Regions from separate parts of the Klebsiella sp. R445 genome, predicted to be linked through region 2. Evidence: predicted binding sites of a transcription regulator. Region 2 holds the regulator's gene; each other region holds the start of a gene.
What was found. Region 2 encodes PurR, which represses purine synthesis genes. Its sites were predicted from a motif close to CANGCAAACGTTTGCNTG; they were not measured.

Region 1 (3,274 bases), 1.8 Mb from region 2:
GCCTGCGGCGAGGTGATCCACTGGCTTTCACCGCTGGCCATGGCGGTTCGGCCATCCAGCGAAGCGCCCAGTTTGAGCTGCACATACGGGAAACCGGTGCGCATGCGCTTCAGGAAGCCTTTATTCAGCGCTTCGGCCTCGTTCATCATCAGGCCATGGCTGACGTCGATACCTTCCTGCTGCAAACGGTACAGGCCACGCCCCGCTACCTGCGGGTTTGGATCCTGCATGGCGGCCACGACGCGGGTCACGCCAGCGGCGATCAGCGCCTCACAGCACGGCGGCGTGCGGCCATGATGGCTGCACGGTTCCAGCGTCACGTAGGCGGTAGCGCCTCGGGCTTGTTCACCGGCCATTCGCAGCGCATGTACTTCCGCATGTGGCTCACCAGCCCGGTAGTGAAAACCTTCGCCGACGATTTCGCCGTTTTTAACGATCACACAGCCGACGTTAGGATTGGGATGGGTGGTAAAACGCCCGCGCTGCGCCAGCTTCAGTGCGCGCGCCATGTACATTTCGTCATGCATGACTTAATCCTGTAAGCGGGCGATCTCTTCGCCAAATTCTTTGATGTCTTCAAAGCTACGATAGACCGAAGCAAAGCGGATGTAGGCGACTTTATCGAGCTTTTTCAGCTGTTCCATCACCAGGTTGCCGATCATCTTGCTGGGCACTTCGCGTTCACCGGTGCCGCGCAGGTGCGTTTTGATGTGGTTAAGCGCCATTTCTACGTCGTCGGCGCTGACCGGGCGTTTTTCCAACGCTTTCAGCATTCCGCTGCGCAGCTTATCCTCATTGAAAGGTTCCCGCACCTCGTCGCTCTTGACCACCCGCGGCATCACCAGCTCTGCCACTTCAAACGTCGTAAAACGTTCGTTACAAACCAGGCACTGCCGACGACGACGCACAGAGGAGCCCTCTCCCACGAGGCGGGAGTCGATCACTTTGGTATCTACGGCGAAACAGAATGGGCAATGCATGGCGCGTCCTGATATGAAGTTAAACTGATGGATAGTTTACCGCGAAGTGACCCGACTACAAAGAAAGAGCTTTTGAGACAAAGGATCTATGGTTGGTTATCAGAGACGATCTACCATGAGTTATCCCCTTTTGACGGAATCCCCTACTATGACAAGACGTTATTTAAAGCTGGCGATACTGACGACGTTGTTCACACTCAGCGCCTGCGCGCAGCAAAGTGAAGTCCGGCAGATGAATCAAAGCGTGAGCACGCTGAGCAAAGAGATGACTCAGCTGAATCAGCAAACGGTGAAAATTACCCAGCAAAATTCCCTGAATGCGAAATCCAGCAGCGGCGTCTATCTTCTGCCTGGCGCCAAAACCCCGGCGCGTCTGGAGAGCCAGATCGGCACGTTACGCATGTCGCTGCGGGATATTGCTGCCGATGGTGACGGCACCCGTCTGACCTTGCGCATTCAGGGTGAATCTAACGATCCGCTTCCGGCATTTAGCGCCACCGTCGCTTCCGGGCAGATCACCGGCACCACCCAGAGCTATCAGGAAGTCAACGTCCAGGAGCAACTGATCAGCGCCCCAGCCAGCATTCTGGCCCCCAGCGATGTGGATATTCCGCTGCGCCTGAACGGTATTCCCCCGGAACAGCTCGGTTTCCTGCGTATTCACGACATTCAGCCCGCCACTCCGCAATAACCTCTGCCAAAACCTCTGCCAACGGGTGTCTTCGACACCCGATTTCACCGCCATAAATCCATTTACAAATTTTGCGAACAGTTCAGTGAAAATTGACGCCATTGATGAATTTCAGTGGCATTTTGTCAGGAAATGCATAGAATCGTGAACGCAATCGATTACGTGTGTTTACTTTATGTGAAACAACACATATTTTTGTGAGCAATGATTTCTATAATAGACGCCACAGAAATACGAAATATTTAGAAACGCTTCGGCAACGTTCTTAACGCCTTTTGGCTTAATTTAAACAGTGGCATCATTATGAAAAAAACATTACTGGCAGCAAGCGCGGTCCTGGCGCTCTCCGCATCTTTCACTGCTGGCGCGGCAGAAAACGACAAACCTCAGTACCTGTCTGATTGGTGGCACCAGAGTGTGAACGTGGTGGGCAGCTATCACACCCGTTTTGGACCGCAGATCCGTAACGATACCTACCTGGAATACGAAGCGTTCGCCAAAAAAGACTGGTTTGATTTCTACGGTTATATCGATGCACCGGTATTCTTTGGTGGTAACAGCACCGCAAAAGGTATCTGGAACAACGGTTCCCCGCTGTTTATGGAAATCGAACCGCGTTTCTCTATCGACAAGCTGACCAACACCGACCTCAGCTTCGGCCCGTTCAAAGAGTGGTATTTCGCCAACAACTACATCTACGATATGGGTCGTAACGATTCCCAGGAGCAGAGCACCTGGTATATGGGTCTGGGTACCGATATCGATACCGGCCTGCCGATGAGCCTGTCCCTGAACGTTTATGCGAAATATCAGTGGCAGAACTACGGTGCTTCCAACGAAAACGAGTGGGATGGCTACCGTTTCAAAGTGAAATACTTTGTTCCGCTGACCGACCTGTGGGGCGGTTCCCTGAGCTACATCGGCTTCACCAACTTTGACTGGGGTTCCGATCTGGGCGATGACAACTTCTACGACATGAACGGCAAGCACGCGCGCACCAGCAACTCCATCGCGTCCAGCCACATCCTGGCGCTGAACTATGCGCACTGGCACTACTCGGTAGTTGCTCGTTACTGGCACAACGGTGGTCAGTGGGCGGATGACGCGAAGCTGAACTTCGGCGACGGCGACTTCAATGTTCGCTCTACCGGCTGGGGTGGTTACTTCGTTGTCGGTTACAACTTCTAATCGCTGCTGATTTTCCCCGGCGGCAACGCCGGGGATTGCATAGCCTTAGCGCTCCTCGCACTTCACCTTACGCAAGAAATCACTCAATGAGCGGTCAGCCCGTTCGCTAAAATGGCGCCCGGTCGCCACAATATTCAGGCATCGGTCGAGGCGAAAGCAGCGATAATCGGCGCGCAATTCGCACCAGCTCACCAGCAGCCAGCGTTCCCCCCAGAAAAACAGCCCCAGCGGCAGCACTTCACGCTGTGATACCGTTCCGGCTTCATCCCGATAGTGCAGATCAAGCACCTGCTGACCCGAGACCGCCCGATGCACCAGATCAAACTGCTCTTTGGTGTAGCCCTGCGAACCAAAGTCCGGGGCGAACAGGCGCGATTGCTCTGCCTGGCGTCGGCTCTCCGCCGGCAGTATGGCC
Region 2 (3,274 bases):
TGTAATCAGGAGCCATGGAAGAGAGAACGTTGCCGAGGGTGAAGATCGCCATCAGGAAAATCAGCGCGTTTCTTCGCGCACGATGAGAAAGCAGCAGCGTCATCAGCGGCGCACCAACCATCACACCTATCGCATAGGCGCTGATCAGCATTCCCGCAGCCGGAATAGACACGTCGACGCCTTTGGCAATGACTGGCAGTAATCCCATCGGGGAAAACTCCGTCGTACCAATACCAAATGCGCCTATCGCCAGCGCGAGCAGGGGAAAGTTGATTTTCATTGCATGACTCCAGCAGACCGTCATCGGCGACGGTATCTCATCAGAAGTCAAAAGCATGACATCAATCACAGAAAAACAAAAGTAAACGAAATGGCAAAAGATTTTTGCGAAAATGATAATAATGGCGGGAACGGGGGGAAAGTGACCTCTCCCCCGGGAAAATTAGTGCAGAACTGCGGTCAGCCCGGCGGCAACGATTAGACCTAGAACAATAATCGTTGTTGTCAGCGAAAATTTTAAATCTGTATCCATCAATTTTTCCCCCTGTTTTTCCCACACGAAAAGTGAGCTTGCTCATTTTTGCACAATATCGCATAAAAATCTTCCAGGATTTAGGGTGATACACATTTTTGCTCTTCCCCTTTGCCGCAAGATCGGACAAAATCCCACGCTAATTTGAAAGCGTATCGGCCATTGACCCCTTCCTGTCGTTCTGTGTCGTTTTCCCGACGTGATGCAATGTTGAACATTGTATTCAGGGTGTGTTTAGGCAAACGTTTACGTACCGATTATCAGACGTTCAGGTCAAGGTCTGGAGTGAGAAGTAATGGCAACTATTAAAGATGTAGCGAAGCGCGCAAACGTTTCCACTACAACAGTATCACATGTTATTAACAAAACCCGTTTCGTTGCGGAAGAGACGCGCAATGCGGTCTGGGCCGCCATTAAAGAACTGCACTACTCACCGAGTGCTGTCGCGCGCAGCCTGAAGGTTAATCACACCAAATCTATTGGTCTGCTGGCAACCAGCAGCGAAGCGGCCTATTTTGCTGAAATTATCGAAGCCGTTGAAAAAAGCTGCTTCCAAAAAGGCTATACCCTGATTCTGGGTAATGCATGGAACGATCTCGAAAAGCAGCAGGCTTACCTGTCAATGATGGCGCAAAAGCGCGTCGACGGCCTGCTGGTCATGTGCTCCGAATATCCGGAATCGGTGCTGAGCATGCTGGAAGAGTACCGCCATATTCCAATGGTGGTGATGGACTGGGGCGAGGCCAAGGCCGACTTTACCGATTCTGTCATCGATAACGCCTTTGAAGGCGGCTATATGGCCGGTCGTTATCTGGTGGAACGCGGCCATCGCGAAATTGGCGTGATCCCCGGCCCGCTGGAACGTAACACCGGTGCCGGACGTCTGGCAGGCTTTATGAAAGCCATGGAAGAAGCGCAGATTTCCGTACCGGATAACTGGATTGAACAGGGTGACTTCGAACCGGAGTCCGGCTATCGCGCGATGCAGCATATCCTGAACCAACACCACCGCCCGACGGCAGTCTTCTGCGGCGGCGACATCATGGCGATGGGTGCTATTTGCGCGGCGGATGAAATGGGGCTGCGCGTACCGCAGGACATTTCGCTGATCGGCTATGACAACGTGCGCAACGCCCGCTATTTCAGCCCGGCGCTGACCACGATTCATCAACCGAAAGACTCCCTCGGCGAAGCCGCGTTTAATATGCTGATGGATCGTATCGTCAACAAGCGTGAAGAGTCCCAGTCTATCGAGGTTCACCCGCGCCTGGTGGAGCGTCGTTCCGTCGTTGACGGCCCGTTTGTCGATTACCGCCGTTAGTCCCCTTCCCGGCGCCGGCTAATCCGGCGCCCGCAACCATTCCCGGTTTAACGTTTCACTATCGCCAAGATAATCCAGCATCCACAGCAGCGCAGGCGATGCGTCGCTCTGTTGCCAGGTCAGGCAGCACGCCGCATCCGGAAACGGGTTTTCCAGTTCAAGGGCGACCCATTCTCCCCGGTCGATCCACGGACGGGCAAAGTGCGTCGGTACCATCCCCACGCAAAGCCCGGCAGACAGACAGGTGGCAGAGGATTCCCAGTCGGGCACCACCACACGCTTTTGGTTATCCAGCAGCCAGGTCGTTCGTTTTGGTAAAGACCGGGAAGTATCCTCTCTGACCAATGAGGGCCAGTTGCGCAACTCGTCATCACTCAGCGGACTGGTCATCTGCGCCAGTGGATGATGGCTGGCCACTACGCAGTGCCAGTTCAGCATGCCCATATCGCGAAAGGCGTAGCGCCCCCCGACCGGAATCGAACGCGTCGCTCCAATCGCCAGCTCCACGCGGCCATCCGCCAGCGCATCCCAGACGCCGTTGAACACTTCCTGAAAGACAATCAGCTCAACGTCCGAAAAGTGACGATAAAAATCGACAATCATCTGGCGCATTCGTGCCGGTTTGACGATGTCATCGACGGCAATTGACAACTGACCGCGCCAGCCATTGGCTATCTGCTGGCACTGCTGGCGGGTGATCTGCATTTTTTTGATAACAGAGCGTCCTTCCTGTAAAAACCAGACCCCGGCCGGGGTTAATTCAACATCCCGATGACGACGTTCAAACAGCGGAACTGCCAGCCACTCTTCCAGCTGACGAACGGTGTAGCTGACAGCGGAAGGGACGCGATGGAGCTCCTGTGCCGCCGCGCTAAAGCTGCCGTTGCGGGCGACAGCATCAACAACTTCCAGTGAGTATTCAGACCACATATTCTGCCTACAAAATTTTTGAATGCATGTAGCAAATATTAGCGTTTCACAAGCCAGAATGCACTCCCTACACTCTGCGGCATTATTCCGGCATCAGCAGAAGAGAATGTTATGCAACAACCTGGGAAAGGATTTTTAGTTTGGCTGGCGGGACTTAGCGTGCTGGGTTTCCTGGCCACCGACATGTATCTACCGGCCTTCGCGGCGATCCAACACGACCTCAACACCTCCGCGGCTTCGGTCAGCGCCAGCCTGAGCCTGTTCCTTGCCGGTTTCGCCATCGGACAGCTGTTCTGGGGCCCGCTCTCTGACCGTTACGGGCGTAAACCGATTCTGCTGAGCGGCCTGGCGATCTTCGCCGTCAGCTGTCTGGGAATGCTGTGGGTCCGCGACGCGACGCTGATGCTGGTCCTGCGCTTTATTCAGGCCATCGGCGTCTGTGCAGCCGCGGTCACCTGGCAGGCGATGGTCACGGACTATTATCCGGCGCA
Region 3 (3,274 bases), 1.7 Mb from region 2:
ATGGCGATATCGTAATCAAGACCTTTGACGACAAAGCGCCGGAAACAGTTAAAAACTTCCTGGACTACTGCCGCGAAGGTTTCTACAACAACACCATTTTCCACCGTGTTATCAACGGTTTCATGATTCAGGGCGGCGGCTTTGAGCCGGGCATGGAGCAGAAAAACACCAAGTCCCCGATCCAGAACGAAGCTAACAACGGTCTGAAAAACACCCGTGGTACTCTGGCAATGGCCCGTACTCAGGCGCCGCACTCCGCTACCGCACAGTTCTTTATCAACGTGGCTGATAACGACTTCCTGAACTTCTCTGGTGAAAACCTGCAGGGTTGGGGCTACTGCGTATTTGCCGAAGTAGTTGAAGGCATGGACGTAGTCGACAAAATCAAAGCGGTTGCGACCGGTCGCAGCGGCATGCATCAGGATGTGCCGAAAGAAGATGTTGTGATCAAAAGCGTCACCGTTAGCGAGTAATTCGTGGCGACACTTTTTATTGCGGATTTGCATCTGCAAACAGAAGAACCGGCGATCACCGCCGGTTTTCTACGCTTTTTAGCCGGTGAAGCCCGCAAGGCGGATGCGCTGTATATTCTTGGCGATCTGTTTGAAGCCTGGATCGGCGATGACGACCCCAACCCGCTGCATCAGGAGATCGCTGAAGCGATCAATGCTTTAACCCAGTCCGGGGTGCCCTGCTACTTTATTCACGGCAATCGCGATTTTCTCGTCGGCCAGCGCTTCGCTCGCGCCTGCGGCATGACGCTGCTGGATGAAGAAGAGGTGCTTGACCTCTACGGTCGTCAGGTCCTGATTATGCATGGCGACACCTTGTGCACTGACGATGCCGGCTACCTGGAGTTTCGTGCCAAAGTGCATACGCCGTGGATCCAGCGCCTGTTTCTGGCCCTGCCGCTGTTTATCCGCCGCCGTATCGCTGCCAGAATGCGCGCCGACAGCAAAGCCGCCAACAGCAGCAAATCGCTGGAGATAATGGACGTTAACCCGCAGGCCGTGGTCGATACCCTGCAGCGCCATCGGGTACAGTGGTTGATTCACGGGCATACTCACCGCCCGGCGATCCATACGTTAGATGCCAACGGCCAGCCGGCGTTTCGCGTTGTCCTCGGCGCCTGGCACAGCGAAGGCTCGATGGTCAAAGTCACCAAAGACGACGTCGAACTGATCCCGTTCCCGTTTTAATTCCCGCCGCATTTTCACCACTTCTCAGGTGACGCAACCGTTTTCCTTACCGAAAGATCATGTTATTCTCTGTGGCCTCTAAAGCAGTGTGAAGCACACCCACAGGAGTTTTAAGACGCATGTCTTCCCGCAATAATTCGGCGCGTATCGCCATCGTGATGGGGTCCAAAAGCGACTGGGCTACCATGCAGTTTACCGCAGAAATCCTTGATGCCCTGAACGTTCCGTACCATGTTGAAGTGGTCTCCGCACACCGGACGCCCGATAAACTGTTCAGCTTCGCCGAAGGCGCGGAAAGCAACGGCTATCAGGTGATTATTGCCGGAGCGGGCGGCGCGGCGCATCTGCCGGGCATGATTGCGGCGAAAACCCTGGTGCCGGTATTAGGCGTCCCGGTACAGAGCGCGGCGTTAAGCGGCGTCGACAGCCTCTACTCTATTGTTCAGATGCCGCGCGGGATCCCGGTCGGTACCCTTGCTATCGGCAAAGCCGGTGCTGCTAATGCCGCCCTGCTGGCCGCGCAGATTCTGGCACAGCACGACGCGGAGCTGCATCAGCGCCTGAGCGCCTGGCGCCGGGCCCAGACCGATGAAGTCCTCGAAAACCCGGACCCGCGGGGTGCGGCATGAAGCAGGTTTGCATCCTCGGCAACGGTCAGTTAGGGCGCATGCTGCGCCAGGCCGGTGAGCCGCTGGGTATCGCCGTCTGGCCGGTCGGCCTCGAAGCCGACCCTGAAGCGGTGCCGTTTCAGCAGAGCGTGATCACCGCTGAAATCGAACGCTGGCCGGAAACGGCGCTGACCCGCGAGCTGGCACGCCATCCGGCGTTTGTTAACCGTGACGTCTTCCCGATCATCGCCGACCGTCTGACGCAAAAACAGCTGTTTGATAAGCTGGGGCTCGCCACCGCGCCGTGGCAGCTGCTGGCGGATAAAAATGAATGGCCGGCGGTATTTGCGCGTCTTGGCGAACTGGCGATTGTAAAACGTCGCGTCGGCGGTTACGACGGACGTGGGCAATGGCGCCTGCGTGCAGACGACATCGCGCAGCTGCCGGACGAAAACTACGGTGAATGCATCGTTGAACAGGGCATCAACTTTTCTGGCGAAGTGTCGCTGGTGGGCGCCCGCGCTCACGATGGCAGCACGGTGTTCTACCCGCTGACCCGCAACCTGCATCAGGATGGCATTTTGCGCACCAGCGTGGCCTTCCCGCAGGCGAATGCCCGCCAGCAGGACCAGGCGGAAAGCATGCTCACCGCCATCATGAACGAACTGAACTACGTGGGCGTGATGGCGATGGAGTGCTTTGTCACCGCCGAAGGCCTGCTGATTAACGAGCTGGCGCCGCGCGTGCACAACAGCGGCCACTGGACGCAGAACGGCGCGTCTATCAGCCAGTTCGAGCTGCATCTGCGGGCCATTACCGACCTGCCGCTGCCGCCGCCGGTAGTGAACAGTCCTTCAGTGATGATCAACCTGATCGGGACCGATCTGAACTACGACTGGCTGAAGCTGCCGCTGGTACATCTGCACTGGTACGACAAAGAGGTGCGTCCGGGCCGCAAAGTCGGGCACCTGAACCTGACCGACAGCGACACCGATCGCCTGAGCGCCACCCTGGAAGCCCTGAAACCGATCCTGCCACCGGAGTATGCGAGCGGTATCTTCTGGGCACAGTCTCAGCTCACCTCGCTTTCCTGAGCCGTTCGGGCGGCTAATGCAGGCTACGCCTCTGCCGCCCGGATGATAACGGCTATTTGCCGGGGAATTGATCTTCACCCTTCCCCGGCATGCCGTCTGGCGCGTAGAATCCCCTCCTTGCTTTAAAAATGCTTTCAGTTTTGACTTCAAAAGGATGACCCATGAAAAATGGGACGGATTACCGCGCCATTCTCACGGCGGATACGCCACTCATTGACGTCCGCGCTCCGGTAGAATTCCAGCAAAGCGCGCTGCCTGCGGCGCTTAACCTGCCGCTGATGAACGACGAAGAACGCGCCGCCGTCGGCACCTGCTATAAACGTCAGGGGGCGGATGCTGCGCTGGCGCTGGGCCATCAGTTGGTTCACGGCGA

Region 1: ACMYSN_RS09405 (nucleoside-specific channel-forming protein Tsx) is a predicted target of PurR. The motif match lies at 1,819-1,836, and genes of this name have one in related genera.
Region 3: purE (5-(carboxyamino)imidazole ribonucleotide mutase) is a predicted target of PurR. The motif match lies at 1,230-1,247, and genes of this name have one in related genera.

The regions. Positions count from the first base shown of each region.
Region 1 is NZ_CP180446.1:2,018,629-2,021,902, forward strand. It holds gene ribD (bifunctional diaminohydroxyphosphoribosylaminopyrimidine deaminase/5-amino-6-(5-phosphoribosylamino)uracil reductase) at 1-527, opposite strand, end outside; gene nrdR (transcriptional regulator NrdR) at 531-980, opposite strand; gene ACMYSN_RS09400 (SadB/YajI family lipoprotein) at 1,129-1,671, shown strand; gene ACMYSN_RS09405 (nucleoside-specific channel-forming protein Tsx) at 1,975-2,859, shown strand; gene ACMYSN_RS09410 (helix-turn-helix transcriptional regulator) at 2,905-3,274, opposite strand, start outside.
Region 2 is NZ_CP180446.1:210,298-213,571, reverse strand. It holds gene ACMYSN_RS00980 (MFS transporter) at 1-280, opposite strand, end outside; gene cydH (cytochrome bd-I oxidase subunit CydH) at 443-532, opposite strand; gene purR (HTH-type transcriptional repressor PurR) at 828-1,853, shown strand; gene punR (LysR family transcriptional regulator) at 1,872-2,783, opposite strand; gene punC (purine nucleoside transporter PunC) at 2,895-3,274, shown strand, end outside.
Region 3 is NZ_CP180446.1:1,893,686-1,896,959, forward strand. It holds gene ppiB (peptidylprolyl isomerase B) at 1-473, shown strand, start outside; gene lpxH (UDP-2,3-diacylglucosamine diphosphatase) at 477-1,199, shown strand; gene purE (5-(carboxyamino)imidazole ribonucleotide mutase) at 1,319-1,828, shown strand; gene purK (5-(carboxyamino)imidazole ribonucleotide synthase) at 1,825-2,901, shown strand; gene mnmH (tRNA 2-selenouridine(34) synthase MnmH) at 3,063-3,274, shown strand, end outside.